2 regions of the Marinomonas sp. A3A genome follow, and region 1 is predicted to be linked to the other one. Evidence: predicted binding sites of a transcription regulator. Region 1 holds the regulator's gene; the other holds the start of a gene.
The links. The regulator FNR, encoded in region 1, switches genes on or off when oxygen is low (the NO sensors DNR and NnrR bind a similar motif). The targets are predictions, from matches to a motif close to TTGATNTANATCAA.
Positions count from the first base shown of each region.

Region 1 (3,402 bases):
TGCAACTTGTGTGGCTCTCAAGAAAACCTACAAAGACAGGTCGTAAAAGACATGTTGCAAAAGTGGGAAAAAGAATTTCCGGGTAGAACAGAAACCATGTTCTCTGCTATACAAAATGTTGTTCCATCACATTTGGCAGACACAAAGTTATTCGACTTCAAGGGGTTGAAGCAGTCACCTGAGGCATTTGACCGATTAAATATTATTTCACTATAGGGTAATAGAAATGAACCTAACACATAAAGCACTATTGTTAACCGCCGGCATTTTAGGATCTTCTATCGTAAATGCGTCATCCGCTGGAGTTAGTTTAACAAACGACACAGTGAAAGGTAATATCAACTTAAATATGGGGGCTTTCGGCGTAAATGGCGGAATTACTCATAATGATGATGAAAATACCTCAACTGGACATATTGGTGTAACGGTAGAGGATTCAGACACAAGTGGCCCACTTCAAGCAGGGATTGGTATTCGACTATACGCTATTGATGCAGATTCAGAGAAGAATGATGACCTATCTGTTGCACTTGCTTTAGGTGGCTGGTATCGGTACACCTTACCTGAAGCAAATCGTGTGAGTATCTATGGCTCTGTGTATTACTCGCCGGAAGTACTGGCTATTTCAAATCTTGACCACATGTACACTTACGAATTCCGTGCTGAATATATGACAATGCGTAACGCTCGTGCATTCATTAGTTATGGTAAAACAGTGACTGTATTTGAAGACGATTCTCGTAAAGAAATCGATAAAGGTCTTTCTGTTGGCGCAACAGTAGATTTTTAATAGCAGTAAATTATTTACGCTTAATAATAAAAAAGGTGGCTGAGGCCACCTTTTTTATTATTCGTTCAATTCTTACTCGCCATCATAAGCGCAAAGGCTAAAAACAGGTATATCACTGTCTCTTAGTTTTTGGCTTCCACCCAAATCTGGCAAATCTATAATAGCAGCGACTTCTTTGATATTTGCGCCTTGACTAGTCAATAACTTGATTGCAGCAAATAGGGTGCCGCCAGTCGCAATCAGATCATCAAACAACAATACTTCATCGCCCGCTTTTACAGCTCCCTCTTGGATTTCTAATTCTGCTTCACCATATTCCAGCGCATATTTTTGTGAAATAGTCTTTCCTGGAAGCTTACCTTTTTTACGCACTAAGATAAGAGGCTTTTGAAGTTCATAAGCCAGAACCGCTGCAATCAAAAAACCACGGGCATCGATACAGGCTATATGAGTGATATCCGTTGCGATATAGCGATGTACATAGGCATCAACGACCATTCTCATACCTTTAGGGTCACTGAAAATAGGGGTGATATCTCGGAAGCTAATACCTTGTTTTGGCCAGTCTTCTATTGTTTGTATTAGTGATTTAACGTAAAAATCGTCGTAAAGCATTCCAGTTGAGCCTCATTATATCAATCAAATATTGGCGATTTTACCACAATCACTCGCAACCCCCACGAGTTTTTGCATTTCGGGGAAGTCAACAATCTCAATTTCTTTCCCATCAACATGTATTAGTTCATTTTTTTGAAAACGTGTAATGACACGACTAACTGTTTCAACTGCTAATCCAAGGTAGTTACCAATCTCCCCGCGAGACATGGAAAGGCGAAAAGAACTAGCGGAATAGCCACGTTTTTTAAATCGATTAGATAGGTTTAATAAGAAAGATGCCACTTTCTCATCGGCATTTTTTTTCCCCAACAAAACCATCATCTGTTGATCATCGGATATTTTTCGACTCATCACCTTAAATATTTGATGTTTCAAAGAAGGAATCTGTGAAGATAACTCTTCAAGGTGACTAAATGGAATCTCACACACTGTAGTGGTTTCCAGTGCCTTTGCAGAAACCGGATAGACATTTGAATCAATCCCGCTTAAACCGACCAATTCACTAGGACAATAAAAACCTGTGATTTGCTCTTCGCCAACTGATGTGATGTTGAATGTTTTTAAAGTACCAGAGCGAACAGCGTAAACAGAATCAAATGTATCGCCTTGGCGAAACAAAAACTCACCTTTTTTAAGTGGCTTTTTGCGCTCAATAATCTGATCTAATCTATTAATATCTTCATCAGCCAATGCAATTGGGAGACAAAGAGCACTTAGGCTACAATTTTGACACTGCGAAGTAAGGGTGCTGTTGAATCGTGACTGTGTGTGTGTCATTGACATGTAAATCTCCCTGATCTCGATCTATATAACTTTTGAGTATTTTATGGCGCCATTAAGGTATTTATCAAAGACCATACAAATACAGCGAATTAGTAATCTACCGCGTTCTGTTACTTTAATAGTGGTCTGCATTCCACTACAGTCAATATCTAACATACCATCTTTTACCATGGGAGTTAGCCTTTCCATCTCTTCAGAAAAGTACTCAAAGAAATCAATATTGTATTTCTTTTCAATAACAACAACATTCAGCTCAAATTGAGAAATTAATGTCATTATCACTTGATGACGGATTCTATCATCCAGATCACTAATATAACCTTTAGCGATTGCCAATTGGCCTTTCTCAATACTACTCCTATAAATTGATAAGTCTGTATGGTTCTGAATATAAACACCATTTAAATCGCTAATAGCGGAAACGCCAAAAGCAACCAAATCGGTACCAGCATGCGTTGTATAACCCTGAAAGTTGCGCTGTAGCTGACCTTGCTTTTGAGCAATCGCTAGGCTATCTGTTGGTTTTGCAAAGTGATCCATGCCTATATATTCATAACCAGCAGAGATTAAATATTCTGTACTCATCCTCAATAGCTCAAGCTTCATGCTTGATATAGGTAAGCTTTCATCTGAAATTCGTCTTTGAGCACGAAATCTATCAGGTAAATGGGCGTAGTTAAAAAGCGATATACGCTCAGGAGATAATTGAATCACTTGTTCCAAGGTCTTTTTAAAACCTTCGATAGACTGGTATGGCAAGCCATAAATTAGATCGAAATTAATCGACCTAATGCCTAATTTTCGAGCATCGTCAACAAGAGTGGCTACCATCTCAACAGGCTGAACACGGTGAATAGCTTCTTGAACCTTGATGTCAAAATCCTGCACACCAATACTAATTCGATTAATTCCCTTTTTTGTTAACAGCTTCAATTTAGATAGACTGATCTCCCGAGGATCAATTTCAACACTGTAATCCTGCGTGCCATCATTGATTAAGTTGAAATGCTGCTGGATATTATCAAACAGCGCGTCAATTAACTCTTCCGTCAAAAAAGTAGGCGTGCCGCCACCAAAATGCAATTGCGTCACTTCTCTTGAATGGTCAAGCATCAGACTACGCAATCTCATTTCTTCGCCCAGTAACTCAACGTACTCGGCCCCTTTTTCGTACTGCTTAGTTACAATTTTATTACAAGCGCAGTAGTAAC
Region 1 covers NZ_CP025532.1:2,305,079-2,308,480, forward strand. The annotation lists gene ttcA (tRNA 2-thiocytidine(32) synthetase TtcA) at 1-216, shown strand, start outside; gene CYL31_RS10710 (YfaZ family outer membrane protein) at 227-790, shown strand; gene CYL31_RS10715 (adenine phosphoribosyltransferase) at 863-1,405, opposite strand; gene fnr (fumarate/nitrate reduction transcriptional regulator Fnr) at 1,430-2,191, opposite strand; gene hemN (oxygen-independent coproporphyrinogen III oxidase) at 2,213-3,402, opposite strand, start outside.

Region 2 (3,402 bases), 1.9 Mb from region 1:
AAGCCCAGTAAGAAGAGCGTTGCAGCATACCAAAAAGGTCGACCTTCATGGTGAGCGGTTCCTGTGGCGTGACTGTTTAGATCTCTCCAAGCCAACACCGCGACCACCAAGGTGATAATAGGCAAGGGCGATAACCACAAGAAATTCAAACCAGAGAACCAACGCTGACGAATGTCTACTTGGCTGGCCACTGTCCACAAACTCACGATGACCATGGCTAGAATAGTGATCAATAAGAGGCGTTTGCCTAACTTAGCTGCGTGATCTTGAATGCGTCCGCGACTTTTCATAAACAGATAACAAGCGGCTAATAGAGCATAACCAGCCATTACGGCAAAGCCAGTTAATATAGAAAACGGCGTTAGCCAATGTAGACTGGATAAACTGTCGACACCGACGGGAACGCCTTGAACGATTGAGCCTAGCAACATGCCTTGGCAAAACGCCGCGATGGCAGAACCCGCACTAAAAGCGAAATCCCAATAAGGTCGAGAGGTATCGGACTTAAAGCGATATTCGAACGCCACGCCTCGAAAGATCAAAGCAAACAGCATGAGCATGATAGGCAAGTAAAAGGTTGAGGTAATGCCAGCATAAGCGGCTGGAAACGCCGCAAACAGCACGACACCACCAAAGACCAACCAAGTTTCGTTACCATCCCAAACGTGTGAAATAGAACGCATTAAATGGTCGCGCTCGCCTTCTTGGTTAAACCAAGGGTAGAGAATGCCAATCCCTAGGTCGAAGCCATCGAGTAACACGTACATAAAGATGGCAAAGCCTAAGACAAGGAAGTAGAAAAGAGCCAAATCCATCATTTATCTCCTTGTTCTATTGTTGGTTGATATTTTGCTTTCGGTTCTGTCGATTGTTGTTCTTGAGTAGTTAGTGACTTCACCCAAGCCAATGCGTAGCCCGGCGCTTTCATACCAATCAGTTGCTGCTCTAGTGTTTCCATTGATGGCGGTCCTTTCTTAATCAGCTTACGCATGAAGTAGAGATAAACACCGATTAGCAGACTGTAAATGATGACAAACATGGTTAAGGTAAAGAGCACGCGTTCCGCTGGAAGTGGCGATACTATCTCGGATGTTCTAACAAGGTTGTAGACAATCCAAGGCTGACGGCCAATTTCGACCACATACCAACCTGCCAGCACCGCAATGACTCCCATCGGCGTAAAGAAGGTCACCAAGGAGAGGAAGGCTTTGTTTTCATACAAGCGGCCTTTACGGCGTAACAAGAGTGCTAGTGCCGCGATACCCATCATGCCAAACCCAATACCAACCATGACACGGAAAGACCAAAATACTAACGGTACATTCGGTCTGTCTTCAGGTGGTACGGCTTTCAAACCTTGCACCGCGCCATCCCACGAGTGTGTCAGGATCAAGCTACCAAGGTTTGGAATACCGACTGCATAATCATTCGACTCGGTTTTCATGTTAGGCATAGCGAATAACAATAACGGAACGTTTTCTTCTTCCGCTGGCCAAATTCCTTCCATCGCCGCCAATTTGGTCGGCTGATGTTCTTTTACGTTCAAACCGTGCATATCGCCGATCCATGCTTGTAGTGGAGTGAGTACCAAGGCAAACCACATGCACATGGATAGGCCTTTTTTCGCAAAAGGAATGTTTTTCTTTTTCAACAAGTAATAAGCGCTGATACCAGCCACCACGAAAGTCGCGGTAATTAATGACGCAACCACCATGTGAGTGAGGCGATAGGGCATTGATGGATTGAAGATGACAGCCATCCAACTTTCGACTTCAAACTTGCCATCGATAATTTTGTAGCCAGTTGGCGTTTGCATCCAAGAGTTCGCCACAATGATCCAAAACGCTGAAATCCAAGTACCTACCATAACAGTGAGCGTTGCGAAGAAATGTAGTTTGCGACCAACACGTTGCCACCCGAATAACATGACGCCAAGGAAACCGGCTTCCATGAAGAAAGCGGTCAGTACTTCATAGGCCATCAGCGGCCCAAGTACCGCGCCGGTAATCTCCGAGAATTTGGAGAAGTTGGTGCCAAATTCATAGGACAAAACGATGCCAGAAACCACCCCCATACCGAAGGTTATCGCAAAAGGTTTGATCCAGAATTTAGCCAATTGGAGGTAATAAGGATTATGTGTTTTTAGCCACATGCCTTCCCAAATGGCGATCAGTGTCGCCAAACCAATGGTGATACTGGGGAAAATAATGTGAAAGCTCACAGTAAAAGCAAACTGTATGCGAGATAAGATGGCAACGTCGAGGTCCATAATGGCTCCCTTGGGTATCAATAAGCGTTAAGAGATATATAGATAAGGTTAGGCGTTTCTCTTAACTCTTAGCGTACGCATTTGCTGCAAGGCCAGAGGTAATAGGGCTAAACCTACAATGCTAAAAAGTGCGATGATTTCAGTCATTAAAAAGCCAGTATTCATGATGCTTGTCCTATAAGTTGATAATAGTTTGATATGGATCAAAGATTGTTTTTAGTAGAGCAAAGGACAGGCCAACTATTAATGGAATTTATATCTTTGATTTTAAAGGGAAAATTTATATCTTTGCTTGCGGTGTAAAAAAGGTTTACGATTTTCTCACTTTTAGGTGTAAACGAGGTTTACGATTTTGACGCTTTCGTTGATGTTTGAAGTTGCTATGCTGGTGACCAGTGTGTGCGGCGTATTGGTAGCTGTTTGGTTGTTGTGGCGAGCGCGAAAGCAAAGTGATCTGCAAGCCTTGGCAGGTTTTGCCATTATGATGGCGATTTGGTGCTTTGGACATGTGGTTTTGTTCCAAGGCTACGAGCAAATTGGCATTCATATTATTCTGGCCAACCCGTTGATGCCGACCTTCTTCTTGCACTTTGCGATTCGTTTTGTGAACTCTGGCTCGGTTAAAGAGCCGATGCTAGAACGCTTATATCAAGTGGTGCCTTGGTTTTATCTGACCAGTTTTGCTGTGGTATTACAAAGCTGGTGGATCGGCGCTGGAGATGCGATTAGTACGCTCGACACGCGTTCCTTTTTTATCTTTACCGAGGCGGGGACATGGAATCTCGCCTATACGGTGTTGATCGGCATCTTGGCTCATGGGGTGTTGTTGTTTGGTTGGTATCGACATTCTGGTAACAAGAAACGCTCCATTCTCGCCATGTTTGGCGTTGGCGCTTGGGGCCTGTTGTTAGCGACCAGTTTTGTGTTTCCTTCTTTTGGCATTAGCTGGTTTCCTTACCCTATGTTGCTGCTGCCAACTTATTTGCTGTTGCTGGTCTACGCGGTGGTGCGTTATCAAATATTATCGGTGAATGCGTTCGCCAATCGGGCCTTGCTTTGGGTTGCCATGATGCTGGTAATTCTCTGTGTCATCGCGGTGATCAGTGTGGTGTCTGGACGCATAGGTTTACAGG
Region 2 covers NZ_CP025532.1:4,215,599-4,219,000, reverse strand. The annotation lists gene cydB (cytochrome d ubiquinol oxidase subunit II) at 1-818, opposite strand, end outside; gene CYL31_RS19735 (cytochrome ubiquinol oxidase subunit I) at 815-2,269, opposite strand; gene CYL31_RS19730 (sensor histidine kinase) at 2,622-3,402, shown strand, end outside.
Region 2: the regulator FNR is predicted to act here: its motif matches at 2,463-2,476, upstream of CYL31_RS19735 (cytochrome ubiquinol oxidase subunit I).